4 regions of the Peribacillus sp. NPDC101481 genome follow, and region 1 is predicted to be linked to each of the others. Evidence: riboswitches for the same ligand, from Rfam matches in the RefSeq annotation. Region 1 holds a riboswitch; each other region holds the start of a gene.
What was found. A riboswitch is a leader RNA that binds a small molecule or an ion and turns the genes downstream of it on or off. The one in region 1 is predicted to bind S-adenosylmethionine.

Region 1 (5,569 bases):
TGTTTTTCCAGCTCGATATCAACAAGGTCAAACGCCTTTTCATCCGAATCGGCAACAATGATGACATGGATTGGTTTTTCCTTGATAGTGACTTCGAAACGGTATAGATTCATGGATTGCTTACCTTCCCCTATTAAACGGCCACTTCCGTTAATATATCATCTAGCTTACTTTGTAACTGGGATATCCCTACCCTTTCCACAAAATCAAGAAAGGTTTCGGATAGAAGTTTTGTTTGTTTGAAAAATAGGATCAGTTCTTTCAGAACATGATAGAGCTGTTCAGCTTCCACTTTCCCTTTAAGTTTTTCATTGAACTTACCGCCTTCATTCAGCGTTCCCCCGACGTATATCTCAAAAGCTTCGACCATCTTTTTATCCTGGTTTTTCATTTTTATGCCTTGCAGTCCAATTTCGGCGATGGCTCTTTGACCACAATTATTCGGACAACCCACCATATGCATCCTTACAGGAACATCGAGATCTATTTCCTTGTCCAATGATTCAGAAATGGTCCTCATTCGTTCTTTTGTTTCAACGAGTGCCAGGTTGCAATACTCGATGCCTGTACAAGAAACGGAATAACCAATGAATTTTTTTGGGTGGTATGGAAATCTTTCAAAGATGGATTCCTGTTTTATTTCCTCAAGTTTTGCATCCGGCACATTTGGAATGATAAGATTTTGAGAATTACAGTTGCGGATTTCACCATTTCCATATTTCTTCGCAAGTTCGGCAAACTCAATCACTTCGTCTGGATTTAGTCGACCAACTGGTATATTGACTCCAACATAGTTCAGACCATCTTGTTTTTGTTTATGGATGCCGTAGAAATAACCTGCATTCCATTCCTTCACCGCACTTTCACCCTTTTCAGGAAGCGGACCGGTGTACTCCAGCAATTTTTCCTTGAATTGTTCAGGACCCCAATCAGCTACAAGGAATTTCAAACGCGAGCGATGACGTTTTTCACGGTACCCAAAGTCACGGAATATCGTCGTGATGGCGGCCGCTACTTCGACTGTTTTTTCAGGTAAAATGAATAAGTCAAGTTCTTCTGCCAGCATCGGAACGGAGGATAGTCCACCGCCTACTTTTACGTGAAAACCAACTTCCGTTACTCCATCAATTACTTTAGTAGCCGGATTGAATGAAACACAGTTGATTTCAGCATTTGAAGCATTATGGATATTAGCACTTATGGACATTTTATATTTCCTCGGAAGGTTTGAATAGTCTTCGTTAAGACGGAAATACTCAAATACATCATAAAGTACCTCGCGTGTATCAAAAAGTTCGTCAGGATCGATGCCTGCCAATGCATTACCGATGATATTACGTGTGATATCACCACATGCACCGGCCGTAGTCATTCCGACCTTTTCCAAACGGTTTAATATATCCGGGACTTGTTCGATGGTCAGCCAGTGGAATTGAACGGCTTGACGGGTTGTAATGTCATATACACCCCTCCCATAATCTTTAGCGATGTTAGCAAGAGTTATCTGTTGATCATAGGTCAGGATACCTCCGGGAATAACGACACGCATCATCCAGTAACCTGCTTCTTTTGGCCGTTGCAGGTATAGACCTGCCCACTTGAACATATCCCAATTCTCTTTAGGGATGGAATCAAAACCATTTACAGCGTAATGTGGAATGTCATCGAATATCTTCAATCCATCTTTTTCCAATTTCCAGATTTCCGTTTTATTTTTAGCGATTAGTGGATTTTCCGACCAAAATTTCTCGTAAACCATTACATTTCCTCCTTGATTAGATCGCTTTCTTTGCTGTCAAATAGCCGATTACCTGTTCAACGCACTCTTCAATGCTGTATTGGTCGGATTCTAAAGTGATTTCCGGTTGTTCAGGTTCTTCGTATGGAGAGTCGATTCCGGTAAAATCTTTAATGATTCCTTTACGCGCCTTGTCATAAAGACCTTTTGGATCACGCACTTCGCACTCTTCGATCGGACACTTTATGTATACTTCAATAAACTCCCCTTCATCGAGTAAATCACGTACAATCTGCCGATCTGCCCTGAAAGGTGATATGAAGGCGGTCAATACGAACTGCCCACTATCCACGAATAACTTGGAAACCTCACCGATTCGTCTAATATTCTCGGTTCGATCTTCTTCAGAAAAACCTAAATCTTTATTTAATCCGTGGCGGATATTATCACCATCCAAAACATAACTTCGAATATTCCGATTATATAACTCTTTAGCGACCGCGTTCGCAATCGTTGATTTTCCGGAGCCCGAGAGACCAGTGAACCATAGAACTGTGCTTTCATGGCCGTTTTGCTTCCGGCGGAGCTCCTTGGTCAATGACGTTTCATGCCAAGTGACATTCGTACTTTTACTCATTAATAATCCCCCTCTTCATGTGGTCCTTCAATTTATGTCCGATCAGTTATAAACTTCATTCTTTTTTAGACCTTCGATCAATACCTCGATGACTTCTTTACGGCTAAAGGTAGCTGGAGGAATTTCTCCGTTACGCAGCATTTCCCTTACTTTCGTTCCAGACAGGATGACATGGTCTTCCTTGCCATGAGGACAAGTTTTAGCGGAAGCCATATTGCCACATTCTTTACAATAAAAACTATGTTCAAAGAATAATAGCGTGATCCCTAACTCATCTGCGTTGAAATTCCCAAAGATTTTTTGAGCATCATATGTGCCATAATAATCGCCCACACCCGCATGATCACGTCCGACGATAAAATGGGTGCAACCATAATTTTTACGGACCATGGCATGGAAAATGGCTTCTCTAGGTCCTGCATAACGCATGGCAGCAGGGAAAACTGCAAGGGAGACGCGATCCTTAGGATAATATTTTTCAAGCAGCACTTTATAGCTTTCCATTCTTACATCTGCCGGAATGTCATCTGATTTAGTGGCACCTACGAGAGGATTTAAGAATAAGCCGTCGACAATCTCCAATGCTGTCTTTTGAATGTATTCATGTGCACGGTGAACAGGGTTCCTGGTTTGGAAGCCGACAACCGTTTCCCAGCCCTTTTCAGCAAAAGCTTTCCTTGTCTCGACCGGGTCCAAATAATTAGCTTGAAACTGCGGACGCTCTATTCTCTTGATCAACTTTATTTCCCCGCCGGCATATACATCACCGCGGTTATATAAATTTTTCACTCCTGGATGCTTCTCATCATCCGTTTGATAAACTAATGTCGCTTCCAATTGCTTATCTGGTGTGTATATATCGGAAACGGAGAGAACCCCGTATGTTTCACCTTCATGAGTCAACGTTACTTCTTCACCTATAGTAAGGGTTTCGGCAGTTTCTTCGGTCAAAGGCAGCGTAATCGGGATGCTCCATACATGACCGCTGCTAAGCCTCATATCCTTGACCACTGTCTCATAGTCACTTTTTGTAAAGAATCCTTTAATTGGACTGTAGGCACCAGTGCCTATCAATTCAAGATCACTTAAAGCAATTTCATCGATTTCGATCGACTTTGTTATTTTACTAATATCATAATTTGGTTCCCAAAGATCGATTAGTGTTCCTCCGTGCGGTAAACTGATTGTCATGCTAATTTCCCCCTATGGTTTCTATTTATTTAAGATAAATGCAATCCGCATTCCGTTTTTTGAGCTCCTTGCCAACGGCCAGAGCGTAAATCATCTGCATTGAAGGCTGGTGCTGTACATGTTTTACATCCAATGCTCGGATATCCATTATCATGCAGGATATTATATGGAAGTCCGTTTTTATGGGCATAGCGCCAAACATCTTTCCATGTCCAATGTATGAGTGGACATATTTTAACTGACTTGAACTTATTATCCTTATTGATATACTCGGTCGAAGCCCTTGTCTCGGATTGCTCCCTCCGCAGTCCCGAAAGCCATGCTGTTGCCGTTGAAAGCACATCGGTAAGCGGAATGATTTTACGGATGTTACAGCACTTATTTGAATCTCTAACCCATAATTCATCCCCATATTCCGCTGCTTGTTCCTCAAGCGTCAAGGCAGGTTTCTTCATTTCTATCGAAAGCTTTGGATATCGCTTTTTCACTTGCTCGATCAATTGATAAGTTTCCTCAAAATGAACATCTGTATCAAGGAAAACTATTTTGGCAGAAGGATTGACCTTCGCCAATAAATCCGTAAGCACGATGCCTTCAATGCCAAAACTGCAAGCATAAATCAGTTCGTTTCCATAATGGTCATTCGCCCATTGCAGAACTTCCAAAGCACCTTTTGTCTCACTGTCTTCGGGAAATACAGGGAAATCCCCAGTGTTGAAATTTTCATAGTTTATTAATGCAGCCAACTTTGTAGCCCCCTCTAAAACTTGCTGTATCAGGTTAGAGTAACTGTTGATCAATACCCGTTGTAATCTTCTCCAGTTTATTTGACTCTAGGAAAAAAGAGACGAATCTAACCAATACTCTCTTTATATCAGTTAAACCCGCCTCTAGTTTTTCTAGTCAGCAGATACCTTATTTAATTCTTAATTTTTCATTTCTTTCCATTTGAATGATTTTACCATCCTGGACAATAAGTGTAATGGACCCATATTTCATAGAATTAAGCATTTCTTGAAGTCGTTCAAATATTTCTTCAAGCTGATTCTCTTTATCCAAGCCTGTTCCTCCTTTAAGAAAATCCGCGAATTTCTTATTTTCACCGCTGATCAAATGAATTTCTTAGATTTATATAATTCCAAACAACCTTACATTGTTATGGTTTGCCTACAACTTTCCAAAAAGCAAAAATCTTTCCATGATGGAAAGATCCCAAGGTAAATATCTTTACCTTATCTTCCAAAATGATCAACATTTTGTTGGAGGTAGCACCTTGCATCGACCATGCAGGTTGCTGGACTTCAAAGGGCCAATTCCCTCCGTCGCTCTGGATAAGTTTTATTATTTTAAATATTAACATATATTTAATCCTTGTCAATGGAGTTTTCTTATAAAATAACTTGGTTTAATATTATGGATGAACTGTTATTTTTATACACACTATTCCGATTATGATTTTATGTTCATGTAAATATGAAAATAGACTCGTCTTTTTAGATAAAGCCTCCAAAAAAATGAGTCTATTTTCATTAACAAGCCTATAATTGGCGCCTGTCATCTATCCGAAAAAATAATTTCTCGAATTCCAGTCCTTTTAAACGAAGGGATTACTCGAATTCATTAATTTCTTAACTGTATCGCTTCTACAAATTCTTGAACTTGACTCTGGACCCGATCAATTAAATGCAAATCATTTATCGGTTTTTCTGAATTCTGTTTATCTATTTCCTTATCAACAAAATAAATGCCCTGCAGCGGCTCGCCTTTTAATATTGAAATTAATGGTTTAAGTGCATAGTCAATCGCCAATAGATGCCTGTTACTTCCGCCAATCATGATTGGCAGTACTGGCTTACCCTTAAAAGCACCTTCTGGCAGCAAATCAATCAAGGCCTTCAATACACCTGTATAAGAAGCCTTATAAACCGGTGAACCAATAATGACACCTCTAGCTGCTTGAATTTTCTCTGAAAGCTTTAAGATATCTTCGCTATTATATTTGC
Region 2 (5,569 bases), on a different contig from region 1:
AAAACAATGGCATCCTGTAGGTCCATTTTCGCTGCAAGAGCGAAGTTGCCAGGGACCGCTGATAGGTCAACACTGTCTGTTGCCCGGGGCAATTGAGCGGATTCCAATGGTTTGAGTTGAATGTTTTTTGGATTTTTCGTTACATCCTTTTCAGATATTTTTAAAGGGTCGACATCTGGATCTACTTCAATCAGCCCTTCATCCACCAGCACTTTAAGTGCACGTGCGAGGTTAACCGGATCATTGGGCACTGCAAGGGATGTACCGTCTTTAATTTCTTTCAATGATTTATACTTGTTCGAATATATGCCCATTGGTGCTGTTGGAACTATGATAAGGTCGGAAAGCTTTAAATCATTTTCTTTAGCGAAGTTATCCATGTACACCTTATGCTGGAAGAGGTTGGCGTCGATCGAATGGTTGCCAAGGGACTTATTCGGCTGGATATAGTCGGTGAATTCGACGATCTCTATTTTGTAACCGAGATCTTCCAGACCTGGTTTTATGGCCTCTTTAACCATATCGGCATAGGGCCCGGTAGTCGCCCCGATCTTCAATTCCTTTTTGTCTTCAGTTTTTGGGGATGCATCATCGCTCCCGCATGCTGCCAAGCCAAGGGCAAGTGCACAGACTGATAATAACGAAGCTATTTTCTTCATTTGAAATTCCTCCTGAGTAATGAAATGTATTGAATCATTGAAAAATGACGGATCACTATCGTTTGTTAACTATGTATGAGGCCTTGTCACCAACCATTTGAATGATTTGAACAAGGCAGATCAGCAAGACGATCGTCGTGATCATGACTGTGTTGTCATAACGGTAATAACCGTACCGGATGGCCAGGTCGCCAATTCCGCCTCCGCCGATTGTCCCTGCCATTGCTGAGTAACCGATAAGCGAAATGGTCGTTAATGTCAGTCCTTGAATTATACCCGGTTTTGCCTCTGGTAGAAGTACATCCTTAATGATCATCCATGGAGTGGCTCCTACGGCAATTGCAGCTTCAATCACTCCTCTGTCTATTTCACGTAATGCCGTTTCAACGATTCTTGCAAAAAAAGGTATTGCGGACACCGACAGGGAAACAGAAGCCGCTCTCGGCCCTATCGTCGATCCAGTTAGAAGATCCGTTAAAGGAAGGAGGGCGACCAAGAGAATGATGAAAGGGATTGAACGGACAATATTGACTGCGAATCCTAGAGAGCGATTCACGATACTATTTTCAAAAAATAAATTCCTTGTTGTGGTAAACAGCAATACTCCAAGCGGTAAACCGATCAGCAGGGCTACTGCAAGGGAAACGCCGACCATATAAATCGTTTCAAGAAAGGCTTTATTAAGATCAGGTAAAATATTGACGATGGAATCAAGCAGTGACATGTTTTAACACCTCCACAGAACTGGAACGATTTTTTATATATTGCAATGCCGAATGAATTTGAGCGGCATCGCCTATTAACTCGATGATTAAAATGCCTAAAGGGACATCCTGGATATACTCAATTTTACCGTGTAAAATATTACCCTTTACTGAATGGGATTGGAGAGTATCCGAAAGGATCGACTCACCAGCGGTTTGCCCTTCGAATTGAATTTGAATGATCGTACCTTTACTTTCTTCAATCAAGTGCGGAGGGAGTGCGAAATCCAGAACACTGCTAATGAATTGCTTCGTTAACTCCTGCTTGGGCTGTGAAAATATTTCATAAACGGGACCTTCTTCAATTACACGGCCGTCCTGCATGACGGCGACACGGTGGCATAGTTCTTTGACCACTTCCATTTCATGTGTAATCAACACGATGGTGATGCCAAGCTTACTGCTTATCTTTTTCAATAATTGTAAAATCGCTTTTGTAGTTGTTGGATCAAGTGCTGAAGTCGCTTCATCACATAATAGTACAGTGGGGTCATTTGCTAAGGCACGGGCTATGCCTACCCGTTGCTTCTGTCCACCGCTAAGCTGCGCCGGATAGACATCTTTCTTATCGCTGAGCCCTACGATTTCCAACAATTCCAATACACGTAACCTGATTGCATCCTTCGATCGATGCGCGGCCTTTAAGGCGAAAGCGACATTTTCATAAACGGTTTTTGAACTGACCAGTGAAAAGTGTTGGAATATCATTCCGATTTTTTGACGTTGTTTACGAAGCTCTTTACTTGATAAAGAGGTTAAATCAATGCCGTCGATGATGATATTTCCACTTGTCGGACGTTCAAGCAAATTCAAGCAGCGGAGTAATGAGCTTTTTCCAGCTCCACTGTAGCCGACAATTCCATACACTTCGCCAGTTTGAATGGTTAAGGATACGTTATCCACTCCGATAACTCGGTTTTTCTTCGAGACGTATTCCTTTCGGACTGAACGGATTTCAATCATGAGCTTTCCCCCTTAAACATTAAAAAACTGCCCCTATCATTCAGAAAGAGGCAGCGAAATTATATCTCGTCTTATCTTTCAGAATGCAATCATTCTGCAGGAAGTGGCACCGTTCCCTAAGGGCGGTTGCCGGACATCACAGGGCCTGATCCCTCCGTCACTCTTGATAAGTAAATTATTATTTTAGAATATTTCAAGTTTTTTAATATAATCTATATTATTTGTAAAATCCGACAATGTCAATCGTTTCTGAAGTTTTTGGGGTGATTTTTATTATTAAAGTCTTGTAAGGTCCGTTAAAAAAGGGCTATTATACAAGAATCCAGCATTTTCATCCAGGTTAATTATTCCAGTATTTCCTTGTCAAAAAGGTAAAGTGGTACTACATTTATTATAGTAAAGTTAAAAAAAGGAAGATGAAACTATTTTTGTACAATGATGGGGAGGAAATTGAATGAGAGAGATTAAGACGATAAATGATGTGGTTTGTGTGCACGGGACTCCTGGCGGGAACAAGGCGGGAATGAGTGTTAATGTTTTTTTAACGGATGGCCTATTGATAGATACTGGAGCAGAAATTTTATTGAAAGAGCTTATTCCGTTCTATGAGTCCGCAGACTTCGACTCAGTGGCCTTGACTCACTATCATGAAGACCATACGGGGGGCGCTGCCTGGATACAGGAACATAAAAAGGTCCCGCTTTTCATTCACCCGATGTCGGTTGAGGTTTGTGCAAGGGATGCTGTATATCCTGAATATCGCAAAATTTTCTGGGGAAAGAGAGACGCCTTTAAAGCTGAGCCGCTAGGGGAGGCCATTCATTCACGCACCCAAACGTGGGAGCCGATTTTTACCCCCGGCCATGCGAAGGACCATATGGTGTATTTGAATAACAGTAATGGAGTGCTCTTTTCAGGAGACCTTTTCGTAACACCAAAGACAAAGCTTGTCTTACGGGAAGAGTCTATCCCGGTCATCATTGATTCCATAAAAAGATTACTTCAATATGACTTCGGGGAAGTGTTTTGCTGCCATGCTGGGCATGTCCCTGATGGAAAGGAAATGTTCAGGAAAAAGTTGGATTATTTGGAAAACCTCCAAGGTGAAATTTTACGCCTGCATTCTCAAGGGCTGACCGTTCATGAAATCCAGCAGGTCGTTTTACCGAATCGCTATCCTCTTATCGAGATATCTGGGCATGAATGGGATTCAGAGCATATCATTACATCGATATTAAACGAAAATATTTTGAGTGCCAGGGAGAATCGAACAATTTGAATGTTAACGGTCTGACTGATATAAAGGAGAGCTCTCCATAGGAGAGCCCACATAATTCATTTATTGATATTGGGATCTGTTTCATCATAAAAATCATGTGCTTCTTCGATGTTCTGAAGGTTAGCGACTTCATACACATTTCCGCCCGCCATACCTTCATTGATGATACGGTCGATATCAAGGTAAACGGAGTCCTTGCCATCATATTCGGTATCCTTCAAAAATGTCATTTTTTCTTTATCCAAAATAAATCCCTCCTAGCCTTTTCTTTAGTTTAGGCAAAGGAGTTTTTTTTATTCTGTTTAGGGATTTCATGAATGTAAAGGCGGTTCATTCATATACATGGAAGATCATTAAATCATGTATCATGCTTTTAAGTTTGGCTTCATCTGTTTCGGAAGGCGGATTGGCTGTCCACTCGATGGATCCATCTTTATGATACAAGGCTTGGATTGCCTGCTTGTTGAAATAAAAGGAAATTTTCCATCCTGGCAGATTCTTATGCAGTGGTGTCCATTGAAAATGAGTAATCATATGTATTACCTCCATATATACAGTTTCTCATTTAATTATAATGGAAAACGGCAGCTGGAGGTGCTATTTAATTGTCAGGCTGGGAAAAGTTAATTCAATAAAAAGATTTTTTAAATGCAAAAGCCTGTTTGTTTCAATTTCCTCCTCATCGAATTGCATGGGCTTTGAGTTCACCTCGTATATGAAGAGCGATCCTGATTCGTCTTCCCCTATATCCATGGAAAACTCTCCGAGAAATCCGATTTTTTTTGAAAGTATCTCACCGCTTTTTTGGGCGATTTTCGCTAATTCTCGATTCAGGCTTCTTGATTGCAGGTCTTGATAAGGAAAGATCTTACCCCCTTGGGGAGTGTGGGTAGTGATTTCCTGAGTTTGTGACATCCTTACCGCTTTGCCGGTCACTTTATAAAAACCTTTTTCATAATGGACCAGAATCCGGTAATCATAACGGTGTCCAAAAAGTTTTTTTGGAATGATCGCCTGTTGAGCAAGGTAGCTCCTTTTTAATAAATCCCTTTTTTTTGTTTCCCAGAATGACGCGAAATCCGGGAAGGACTCACTATGCTTTAAGCTATTGAACAATAGTGTATCATCATCATTTCTGATAATGGTATAAATGCCTTTACCTTGGCTTCCTTTGCAAGGTTTAAGGTATATATGCCTGTAGGTCTCCAGGAAAGCATCAAGGCAGCCGCTGTTTCGCAAGACCATGGTGGGCGGAAGGTGATTGGTGAGGGATCCTTCTTCCATCAATGCTTCGAACATCACATATTTATCTATGAAACAGGGGTTGAAAAGATTCATTCGAGATTCTTTAAAATATCCGATGAGCTGTTGGAATTCTCCTGACGCCTCATAGCTCCTAGAGGGGATTCGGTTATAGACGATGTCAGGGAAGGGCACTTTACATTCGATCCACTTGTTTGAAATGGAGGAAAAAACATACCCTCTCATCGATTCGGAATGAAGGGCCTTTTCTGTGAATACATACGCCAATATTCCATGTTTCAATAAATATAGTGATAGGTCCCGAAAAAGGGTCAGGTTTCCACCCAAACCTGATTCCTTTTTGGGATTGGAAACAGTCAGTATGCCGACGGCAAGCATCCGGTTACCTGGAAATATGGTGATAGGAATTAGGGGTTGATTCGTATGATCCTTATTATAGCTGATTACCTCTTCGGCAGAGCCGGCGAAAAGTTCCGCATTTTCTTGATTGTGGTACCAATTTTCAGTGGGGATATCGTAAAAAATGTTCATCGCGGCACACTGATTGATTTCGTAATCGTCTGTTCCGTAAGATAAATGGCGTAATCAAGGCTAAGCTTTCTGGTCAGCAATTCGAAATCCTTGAGTTTTGGATGGGAGAA
Region 3 (5,569 bases), on a different contig from region 1:
GTCTCCGTCACATATATTAACTTGTACTGTAAAATATACTAGGTTATGAAAACGCTGTCAATATTTTGTGAAAAATTAATCTATTTTTCTGTAATTTTTTTCAATTTTCCCCTATTAGACGATATCCCATAATTCAGTTTTGGATGTGGTGATCGACGAAGCTCCAGCATCAAGGGCATTCAGGACTTCATCCGAAGTACGTATGAGGCCGCCTGCAAAAATCGGTGTCTGCAATCGTTCCTTCACTTCTTTTATCATCCATGGCATGGCGCCCGGCAATACTTCGATATAATCCGGCTTGGTTTTCTGCACCAGCTTATAACTTTTCTCAAGCGCATGTGAGTCTATTAAAAAGATTCGCTGGATGGCAATGACCCCCTTTTGCTTCGCCTTCAATATAACGCTTGATTTAGTCGAAATCAGCCCATAGGGATTATATTCCTGACAAATGAATTCTGTCGCGTACTCATCACTTCTTATGCCATGGATCAAATCGACATGATAAATCATTTTCTTATTATGTTGTTTTGCCATCATACTTACATTTTTCAATTGTGATATATGCAAATCAAGAAACACACCTATTTCATAGGAACTTTCTAGAAATCTTTCAAAATCCTTCATGCTTGCTGAAGCAGGCAAAATCTTTTGATCCATCATTATCCTCCTCATTCCCAGAAAAACTCAAAACTTCAAGTTATTTAGTATATTTTAAAGAGCTTGATTTATCAATCACATTTTTTTCATGACAATCTCACAATAACACTAACATACCTGGCACTCCCTTTATAGATTGCGGATAAGGTTGTATGTAAAATATCCCTTAACTCATAAAGAAAGTTTCATTATCAATGCACCTTCGACAAGTTCATACGATTTAATTGTGCCCACCGGAATTTTTCTCACGATGTTCCAAGCATTAACATTCATTTTGATCGTTCTTTTTTCAAATTCAAAAAATGGCGGTCTGTTAAATATCCTTTGGTTGATGAAATTCCTGTCAACTGGTTCCATTTCCACTAATTCAAATGAAATCGTTCTTTTTTCCACATGAACCGGTTTTAATGTAATCCGGAAAGCTACGTTACTCTTAAACATCATTTTTTTCACTTCCATCGTTCCGGAAAGCACAATATGCTTTGGCGTAATCTCGACTTTAATATCCTGACAAGATGATTTCATTTTTATGATTCTCTCTATCATAGCTTCAGTTACCGTTATCGGTATGCCACTTTTGAATGGACTCATCCTTGCATTCCCTCCCCACTCAAAGCATATGCCGGATTCCCTGATGCCGTTAACATTTCAGTCCGATTAATAAACGGTATATTCGAAATATTCAACCTCCAGCGCTTGACCTTTATAAAAACTACCTGTATAGTCATAGTTAATTTAATAGACACTCTTATCCAGAGAGGTGGAGGGACTGGCCCTTTGATGCCTCAGCAACAGACTATTCATGTACTGTGCTAATTCCAGAAGTTTAAAAACTTGAAGATAAGAAGAGTATATAGCTTTGTTGCCAACACCTCTTCTTATTTTTTAAGAAGAGGTTTTTTATTTTTAAAAGGAAAGAAGGAATGCAACATGTCAATCACATTAACGAAAGCACCATTCAGGGCCGATCACGTCGGAAGTTTATTAAGACCGGAACGTTTACATATTGCCAGAAAGCAATTTAGGGAGGGTACCCTTTCAGCAGAGCGGCTTCGTGAAATTGAAACCGAAGAAATCAATCGGATTGTCGATAAACAAATTGAAGTTGGATTGGAGGCTGTTACGGACGGTGAGTTCAGACGAACATGGTGGCACTTCGACTTCCTCGAGCATTTAAATGGCATCGAGGGATATGTTACTGAAAAAGGTCTCACATTCGATGGTGTGGAAACAGAGAGATATAACGTTCGCAATACCGGGAAGGTTTCATTCAATCCTGAACATCCCTTCATTCGTGATTTCATTGAATTGAACAAAATCGTGAACGGACGTGCCGTTGCCAAGCAAACGATTCCCAGTCCGAATCAATTATTTGCTGCAGGCATTCATAATGAAGACATCTACCCTGATATCGAAGACTATGCAAATGATATCATCAAGGCCTATCAGCATGCTTTGAAAGCCTTTTATGAAGCAGGTGTGCGTTATCTTCAATTGGATGATGTATATATTGCCAGACTTTCAGCTCCAGATTTCCAGTTCAAAGACGGAAAATATACAAGGGAACAATTAATTGATCTAGCACTTCGCGTAATTAATGGAGCATTGGAAGGAAAACCAGAAGACCTTATCGTCACTACCCATCTATGTCGCGGAAACTACCAGTCGACATGGGCGTTTGAAGGAAGCTATGCCCGTATCGCCCCAACTTTATTGGCAAAGGAAAAAGTAGATGGATTCTTCTTGGAATATGATGATCAACGCTCAGGGGATTTCAAACCATTGGAATACATTCCAAATGGCGGTGCACAGGTTGTACTGGGGGTCGTCACTTCAAAAAATGGGGAAATCGAAGACAAGGAAGCTGTTAAGGCACGCATTAAAGAAGCCTCGCACTTCGTTGCTCTCGAACAATTATGCTTAAGCCCTCAATGCGGCTTCGCCTCCACCCATCACGGCAACAAACTGACCGAAGAACAGCAATGGGAAAAGCTGAAATTCGTCGTTGATGTAGCAAAAGAAGTATGGGAATGATTCATCTTTAAATGTAACGTAAAAGCTAGGCATTAGGCAGGCCTAGCTTTTCTTCAAAACAGCTCAAAAAAATGTTTTGCCGTTTTGGAAAGATAACGATCTTCTCTAAAAACCAAAGCTATATTCGATTGAATTGAAGAATCGATAATATCCAACACTTTCACTCCTTTTATGATATGAGGTGAAACAGCTGATTTCGGAACAATACTCGCCCCAACTCCAGCTGAAACCAGAGAGAGCAGAACATTTACATCATGGCATTCGCATAAAATATTTGGCTGTATTTCCCGCTTTTTAAATTCCTCGATAATTTCTTCGTAAATCCCTTGTCCTTTTTCCCTATGCACTAAAAGCAATGGGATATTTTCAATATCCTTTAAATGAACCCTACTCTTTGAAGTGAAACTGTCCCAAACCTCAGGTACAACAAAAACATTCGGCACTTGTCCTATGTTCAAAATGGAAAGACCCTTCATCTCGACAGGTAAATGAACAATGGCAAGTTCAATATCCTGATTCTCCAAATAATTACTTATTTCATATGGATCTCCTGCGAAAATTTTAAAGGAAACGGAAGGATATTTTTTCTTAAAATCATTAATTTTATCAGGTAAATAAGACATATAGGCAAGTACGGAACCTACTGAAAGGGTACCTTTAATTCCCTCACCCGTTTCCTTCACTTCGAGCAAAGAGTCCTCGAAATATTGCAGCATATTCTTAGCCTTCTCGTAAAGTACCCTCCCAGCTTCGGTCAATTCCATACTTTTACCGTTCCTTTTTCGCTCAAGTAAAGTAGTCCCTAATTCTTCTTCCATAAGGCGGAGCTGCTGGCTTAATGGCGGCTGTGACATATTCAATTTTTTTGCTGCACGGGAAACTTGGCCTTCTTCTGCAAGAATAAGAAAATATCGTAATTGTCTAATATCCATTTTGGCACCTCTGATATATATGTAAAGCGTATATAAACTTAATTATATAGATATTTTAAATATGATACAAACAGCAGTAAAATATATTTGTTTACAATATAAAGGGGTGTTCAAAATGGAGAAATTCAAGGATCTAAACAAAAGCTTCATCAATGGGGAATGGATGGAAGGCTCAAGTCAACGCAGATATAATATTTTAAACCCATACAATAATGCCGTGATTTCAAATGTGAGCTTGGCTACATCAAAACAGCTCGAAGAATCATTTGAAATAGCAAAAAATGCTCAAAAAGGTTGGGCAAAAACATCAGCTGAAAAACGTCGTCAGGTCCTGCTTAAAGTTGGTGAATTCCTACAGGAAAACCGGAATGAAATCGTTGAAATGATTTCCCGTGAAACGGGTGGATCGCTTATTAAAGCAAATGTTGAATTTCAGCTTACTATGGAAATAGTCGAAGAATCTACTAACATGGTGGATGAAATATATCAAATGCATGAGGTTCCGTCAGCTATAGATCATAAAGTCAATCATATACATCGACTGCCACTAGGAGTTATTTCTTCAATATCTCCGTTTAACTTTCCGATGAACTTGTCAATGAGAACCATCGCACCAGCCATTGCATTAGGAAATGCAGTCGTTCACAAACCGGACGTTCAAGTTGGATTTACTGGAGGAATCATCATTGCTGCAGCATTTGAATATGCCGGTCTTCCAAAAGGCGTCTTTAATATGATCCTAACTGACCTGGAAGAAATCGGTGATGGCATGCTGACAAACCCGATCCCCAAATTAATCAGCTTCACAGGTTCTACTCCTGTAGGACAGCACATCGGGGCCATTGCAGGGAAAAACCTAAAACGAGTTGCGCTGGAGCTCGGCGGTAATAATCCTTTCATTGTATTATCTGATGCAGATGTGGACCGTGCCGTTGATGCTGCAATTTTTGGGAAGTACATTCACCAAGGACAGATTTGTATGTGCATTAACCGCATAATCGTGCATAAAGACCTTTACGAAGAATTTACTGCAAAATTCGTTGAACGTGCAAAAGCTCTTCCATTTGGTGACCAATTAGATCCTAAAACAATCATTGGACCACTTGTGAACGAGCGTCAATTAGAAAAGGTACAACAAATCATCGAGGAAACTAAAGCTGCTGGGGTCAATGTAGCACTTGAGGGAGAACGCATTGGCAATGTACTGACACCAACTATTTTCCGGGATGTACAGAACTCGGATAAAATCGCACAAACAGAAATGTTTTCCCCTGTCGTGTCCATCATTCAAACAGAAACAGATGAAGAAGCCATTGATATCGCCAATGACACCATTTATGGTTTAAGCTCGGCTATCTTCACTTCTGATCTGGAAAAGGGCGAACGCTTGGGGTTGCAAATCGACAGCGGAATGACACACATCAATGATCAAACCGTTAATGATGGAACGAACATACCATTCGGCGGGAACAAAATGAGTGGTTTAGGCAGATTCGGAAGCCCATGGATTGTCGAAGAATTCACTGTTACGAAATGGATTTCCCTTCAAACACAATATCGTGAATATCCATTTTAACCATTAAATCATCAGGCATCTGATACAACCTTTTAGGATGTATACAGATGCCTTTTTTCAGTAATTACGTACTAAGGAAAGGTCACAAAAAAAAGAACGGCCACCAGCACGTCCCCTTTTTACTTGCAGCTATCATCATCATCCATTTTTTTCACAAATATATCATCCGTCACCCTATCTTCCAGCTTGTTCCTCAAGGCCAATTCCGCAGCCTTCCCGTCACTAGGCGATCCGTCCGCGAAATACATCGGAAACAAGGAGAAAAACATAATATAGAAAGAAAAATAGATAAATTGATACCAGATTACCGAGCTGTCCAGGATATTCTGATACACTAAGCTATATATGATCAGCATGCTGACCAAATTAA
Region 4 (5,569 bases), on a different contig from region 1:
GAGCGAACCGAGTCTTGCCGCCAATTCCGGATCTTTCACGACCGCAAGCCCAGCTACCACATCACTATGTCCGGATAAAAACTTCGTCGCGCTATGGAGGACAACATCAGCGCCCAGATTCAGCGGTTTTTGCAATGCGGGCGTCAAGAATGTATTATCAACAAAACTTAAGGCACCGGCTTTTTTTGCAATATCACATACAGCTTGTATATCGGTCACTTTAAGTAACGGATTTGAAGGCGTTTCAATGTATATGGCCCTGGTATTTGGCTGAACGGCCGCTTTGACGCTTTCAAGGTCCGTCATGTCAACGAAGGTATGCTCAATATTGAAACGGGTCAATACGCTTGTGACCATCCTGAACGTTCCGCCATACACATCTTCGGAAATGACGATATGGTCTCCGGCAGACAATAGCAGGAAGGCTGTTGAAATGGCAGCCATACCTGATGAAAAGGCAAAGCCGTGAGTGCCTTCCTCTAAATCGGCAATGATATCTTCAAGTGCCTCGCGAGTTGGGTTCCCGCTTCTGCTGTAGTCATATTTGCCGAATTGATCGATATCCGATTGATGGAACGTCGATGCATGCTGAATGGGGACGCTCACACCGCCCGTTGCCGGATCGAATTTATGTTGATTATGAAGTAATTTCGTTTCAAAGCTAAAATCATGACCTGTCATCGTAGTGCCTCCCTTTTTACATGTGCGAATGCTTGCTGCAGGTCGCCAATCAAATCATCGCTATCCTCGATGCCAACGGAGAAGCGAAGCAGGCGATTACAAACCCCATTTGCCGTTCTGACTTCAAGCGGTATATCGGCATGTGTTTGTGTGGCAGGATAGGTGATGAAGCTTTCAACCCCTCCAAGGCTTTCTGCAAAGGAAATTAATGAGAGCGATTGTAAAAATGGGTTGACCGCCGCTTCATCAATGATGCGGAAAGAAATCATGCCGCCTCTGCCGGGATACAATACATCAGTGACACAATCATGCTCCGATAAGTAATCTACAAGTATCTTGGCATTCTTTTCATGACGCTCCATCCGTAATGCCAGGGTTTTCATTCCGCGCATCAACAGCCAAGAATCAAATGGGCTCAAGACAGCTCCAGTACCATTATGATGGAAGGCAAGTGCATCACATAATTCAGCGCCGCTAGCAACGATCAGTCCCGCGAGCACATCATTATGACCACCGAGATACTTGGTTGCACTATGAATCACAATATCCGCTCCAAGCACGATGGGTTGTTGAATAAGAGGCGTGTAAAAAGTGTTATCAACGATTAACAATAAATTATATCGTTTGGCCAATGCCGCAACGGCGCTAATGTCCGTTTGCTGCATAAGGGGGTTAGTGGGAGTTTCGATGAAGATGGCTTTCGTGTGAGGAGTGATGGCTTTTTCGATATCCTCCAAACAACAAGTGTTTACATAGTCACACTGCAATCCCCATTTTTTAAAACCTTGTTCTAACAGACGATATGTACCGCCATAAAGATCTTCGCTGACAATCCATGCATCCCCGGATTTAAAAAGGGCGAGAATAGTGGAGATGGCGGCCATTCCTGAACTGCAGGCATAACCTTGGTCTCCTTTTTCCAGATCGGCGATGGATCGCTCCAATAGCTGGCGTGTAGGGTTACCAGTCCTTGTGTAGTCGAATCCCGTCGATTGGCCAATTCCTTCGTGACGAAAAGCTGTTGAAAAGTATACCGGCGGATTGACTGTTCCTGTCGCCGTTTCGCTGCGATTTCCTAATTGAGCAAGATATGTTTCAGATTTGTACATGGTTTTCACTGCTCCTTTGAGTTATATAAAATAAAAAAAAGTCTTCTTTAAGAAGAAGACTTTGATTAAGTAGGGACGAGTCATTCTTCTTATCTTCCAAGTTCACAAACTTGTGGAATTAGCACCTTTTCATTGGTTTGAAACAAATGAAGGTTGCTGAGGTGTCATCGGGCCATTCCCTCTACCTCTCTCGATAAGAGTTTAGATTATTCAATTTCTTTTGAATTTACTATATATACAAAATGCTGTCAAGGACATTTTGGGAGTGATAATGCTTTGATGTTCATGACCAGGTCAATTGGAGCCTAGCGGTGTCTACACTTTATGTGTCTAAAAAGAATAATTGAATTTTCATATAAACATGAATGGAACTTGGATTTTTCAGAAAAAATGGAAAGGGTCAGCGGGATATTTTTGCTTTAAAATAATAAAGTTTGTACAATGTATGGAGAGAAGAATAATCCGACATTATTCATTTCATATGCAAAAGGTGTTCAATGAATAGTGCAAACATAGGAGGAGAACACATGGAATACAGAATCGAACGAGATACGATGGGTGAAGTGAAAGTTCCTGCTGATAAATATTGGGGAGCACAAACTGAGAGAAGCCGTAACAATTTCAAAATAGGTAACGAAAAAATGCCGATTGAATTAGTTCGTGCATTTGCATACGTTAAACAAGCTGCGGCAAAGGTGAACTATGATCTTGGTGATCTTTCCGAAGTTAAAAAGAATGCCATCGTCAAGATTTGCGGGGAAATCCTTGAAGGTACGCTTGATGAACATTTCCCGCTTGTAGTTTGGCAAACGGGAAGCGGCACGCAAAGTAATATGAACGTGAACGAAGTGGTCGCTAACAAAGGGAATGAATGGTTAAAAGAAAATGGTGAATCTGAAACCCTTCACCCGAATGATGATGTTAACAAGGCGCAAAGCTCAAATGATACTTTCCCGACCGCCATGCATATTGCAGCCTTTATGGAAGTCGCTGAAAAATTGGTCCCTGCCATCAAAGCCCTTCGTGATACATTCGATACAAAAGAAAAAGAATTTTGGGATGTCGTGAAAATTGGCCGGACACATCTTCAAGATGCTACTCCATTAACATTAGGACAAGAAATTTCCGGTTGGAAAGCGATGCTCGATAAAGATCTAGCGATGATTGAAGAAAGCAGCCAAAAATTATTGAACCTTGCTCTAGGCGGAACGGCTGTAGGAACCGGAATCAATACAAAAAAAGAATTCCCGGGACTCTCTGCCAAACAAATTGCAGCAGATACAGGATACCCTTTTGTCACATCTGATAATAAGTTCCATGCATTGACTAGCCATAACGAAATAGTCTACGCACACGGTGCTTTGAAAGCATTGGCGGCGGATTTAATGAAAATTGCGAACGATGTCAGATGGCTTGCAAGTGGACCAAGAAGCGGAATCGGCGAAATAGCCATTCCGGAAAACGAACCGGGCAGCTCCATCATGCCAGGTAAAGTCAATCCAACACAAAGTGAAGCGCTTACCATGATTGCAACACAAATCGTTGGTAACGATGCTACAATTGGCTTTGCAGCAAGTCAAGGTAACTTTGAATTGAATGTATTCAAACCAGTCATCATCTATAACTTCCTGCAGACGGTCAAATTATTGACGGAAGGCATTCATTCATTCAACGACAATTGTGCGGTGGGCATCACTGCAAATGAAGATAAAATCAAAGAAAATGTAGAACGTTCCCTTATGTTGGTAACAGCATTGAACCCGCATATCGGTTATGAAAAAGCAGCCAAGATCGCCAAAACGGCATTCAAGGACAACTCTACGTTAAAAGAAGCGGCGTTGAAATTGGAGTTCCTGACGGAAGATGAATTCAAAGCATGGGTCGATCCTGCTAACATGGTTAATAAATAATTAGTAGTGCCCTCCCTCTGGTATTAGGGAGGGTGTTTCCATGTGTTAAAATAATGGAATCTACAAATACTGAAATCATAAGTATCGGGAACAGGAGGAAAAACAATGTCTATATGCCCGCTTTGCAACGGTCTGAGAAAAATTCATGTGAAATGCCCGGAATGCGGCAGTGATCTTGAGGATAAAGGGAAATTCATGGACTACGCGGATGATTACAGTGCTTATATGGATATCGACATACTTAAAGAAAACGACGGATACCCTCAATCCCTTCAAAAAGGCCAATGCCCGCATCTCATGAAATGCCCGGAATGCGGACATGATGAAGTGGTATTGGTCCAGGAATGAATTTGAATAAACGTAAAAAGACCCATTATGAATGGGTCTTTTTACGTTTAATTGGCAGATAACTTCATGCTTTCCTGCATCTGTTCATCTTCTTCAACTAAAATGCGATGTTCAGTCCCTTTATCAAAAAAGTGTGCTTTATTCATGTCGAGGGCAAGATCGATCTTTTCCCCTGCCTGAATAATATTCTTGGCATCGACCCGTGCAACGAAGTCCTGCCCCTCTAATGTGGAGTAGAGCATAATCTCCGCGCCCATGAGTTCGGCTACATCAATTTGGGTCGTGAATGTAGTGTTAGGGGACTTCGTGAAGTAAGCTCCTTCATTATGGAAATCCTCCGGACGGATTCCAAGGATAACATCTTTTCCGGCATATCCTTGATCACGCAGCATTTTCATTTTCAATTCAGGTATTTCAAGCGTTTGTTCGCCTATTTTAATTGTGCCTTCTTTTAATGTTCCGGTAAAGAAGTTCATGGCAGGCGATCCGATAAAGCCGCCGACGAAAACATTTATTGGTTTCTCATAAACGTCCTTTGGAGCACCAACCTGTTGGATGATACCATCTTTCATTACAACAAGGCGTGTCGCCATGGTCATTGCCTCTGTTTGGTCATGCGTGACATATATCGTTGTAGTGTCGAGCCGTTTATGCAATTTAGCGATTTCGGCACGCATTTGAACCCGCAGCTTTGCGTCGAGATTGGATAATGGCTCATCCATCAAGAAAACTTTTGCGTCCCTTACAATTGCACGGCCGAGAGCCACACGCTGGCGCTGACCACCTGAAAGCGCTTTAGGTTTCCTGTTTAGCAGCTCTTCAAGTCCGAGTATCCTTGCCGCTTCATTGACCCTTTGCTTGATTTCCGCTTTTGGCGTTTTCCTGAGCTTTAATCCGAATGCCATATTGTCAAATACGGTCATATGAGGATATAAGGCATAGTTCTGGAAAACCATCGCAATATCACGATCTTTAGGAGGGACATCATTGACTCGCTTGCCGTCTATGTATAAATCCCCTTGGGAAATGTCCTCTAGTCCGGCAATCATCCTTAATGTCGTTGATTTGCCGCAACCGGAAGGTCCCACAAAAACGATGAATTCCTTATCGGCAACACGAAGGTTGAAGTCTTTAACAGCCGTCACCTTTTTATCATAAATCTTGAATATATGATCTAACACTAACTCTGCCATGAAAAATCCCCCTTTTAAACTCCTGATTACTTGTACCAATTAGCTATAGTCTAAGCTATCGGTTTAGAAAAAAGTATGGGCACATTGCACAAAAAAGGATGATATTACCTCTTTGTATGGAAATTAATCATTCAGAAGAAAAATCAAGTACGCAGTAAGGGCATGACGGAAGTTTCTAATATCGAGACCAGTTCTTTCAGAGAATTTATCGATTCGGTATTGTAAGCTGTTCCGATGTATATAAAGCTGTTTGGCGGCATAGGTGGCATTGGAATTACATTCAATATACGTTTTAACTGTTTTGATAAGCTCAGTATCCTGCTTGGTC

Region 2: linked by a shared signal. The riboswitch ahead of ACIROD_RS12450 (methionine ABC transporter ATP-binding protein) and the one ahead of ACIROD_RS00705 (YezD family protein) in region 1 are both predicted to bind S-adenosylmethionine.
Region 3: linked by a shared signal. The riboswitch ahead of ACIROD_RS21560 (5-methyltetrahydropteroyltriglutamate--homocysteine S-methyltransferase) and the one ahead of ACIROD_RS00705 (YezD family protein) in region 1 are both predicted to bind S-adenosylmethionine.
Region 4: linked by a shared signal. The riboswitch ahead of ACIROD_RS12410 (methionine biosynthesis PLP-dependent protein) and the one ahead of ACIROD_RS00705 (YezD family protein) in region 1 are both predicted to bind S-adenosylmethionine.

Annotation. Positions count from the first base shown of each region.
Region 1 is NZ_JBIWNJ010000001.1:150,863-156,431, forward strand. Features, by position in the region: gene ACIROD_RS00680 (DUF3906 family protein) at 1-113, opposite strand, end outside; gene ACIROD_RS00685 (nitrite/sulfite reductase) at 134-1,759, opposite strand; gene cysC (adenylyl-sulfate kinase) at 1,776-2,375, opposite strand; gene sat (sulfate adenylyltransferase) at 2,418-3,566, opposite strand; gene ACIROD_RS00700 (phosphoadenylyl-sulfate reductase) at 3,596-4,300, opposite strand; gene ACIROD_RS00705 (YezD family protein) at 4,482-4,625, opposite strand; SAM riboswitch class I at 4,796-4,904, opposite strand; gene ssuE (NADPH-dependent FMN reductase) at 5,187-5,569, opposite strand, start outside.
Region 2 is NZ_JBIWNJ010000002.1:511,580-517,148, forward strand. Features, by position in the region: gene ACIROD_RS12440 (MetQ/NlpA family ABC transporter substrate-binding protein) at 1-659, opposite strand, end outside; gene ACIROD_RS12445 (methionine ABC transporter permease) at 715-1,383, opposite strand; gene ACIROD_RS12450 (methionine ABC transporter ATP-binding protein) at 1,370-2,386, opposite strand; SAM riboswitch class I at 2,455-2,559, opposite strand; gene ACIROD_RS12455 (MBL fold metallo-hydrolase) at 2,841-3,665, shown strand; gene ACIROD_RS12460 (hypothetical protein) at 3,722-3,910, opposite strand; gene ACIROD_RS12465 (YheE family protein) at 3,996-4,199, opposite strand; gene ACIROD_RS12470 (YheC/YheD family endospore coat-associated protein) at 4,263-5,459, opposite strand; gene ACIROD_RS12475 (YheC/YheD family endospore coat-associated protein) at 5,456-5,569, opposite strand, start outside.
Region 3 is NZ_JBIWNJ010000003.1:574,888-580,456, reverse strand. Features, by position in the region: gene ACIROD_RS21570 (glycerol-3-phosphate responsive antiterminator) at 115-657, opposite strand; gene ACIROD_RS21565 (hypothetical protein) at 829-1,248, opposite strand; SAM riboswitch class I at 1,403-1,504, shown strand; gene ACIROD_RS21560 (5-methyltetrahydropteroyltriglutamate--homocysteine S-methyltransferase) at 1,588-2,691, shown strand; gene ACIROD_RS21555 (LysR family transcriptional regulator) at 2,745-3,623, opposite strand; gene ACIROD_RS21550 (aldehyde dehydrogenase family protein) at 3,739-5,199, shown strand; gene ACIROD_RS21545 (hypothetical protein) at 5,319-5,569, opposite strand, start outside.
Region 4 is NZ_JBIWNJ010000002.1:503,751-509,319, forward strand. Features, by position in the region: gene metC (cystathionine beta-lyase) at 1-681, opposite strand, end outside; gene ACIROD_RS12410 (methionine biosynthesis PLP-dependent protein) at 678-1,790, opposite strand; SAM riboswitch class I at 1,877-1,990, opposite strand; gene fumC (class II fumarate hydratase) at 2,318-3,700, shown strand; gene ACIROD_RS12420 (hypothetical protein) at 3,806-4,048, shown strand; gene ACIROD_RS12425 (ABC transporter ATP-binding protein) at 4,096-5,241, opposite strand; gene ACIROD_RS12430 (PucR family transcriptional regulator) at 5,365-5,569, opposite strand, start outside.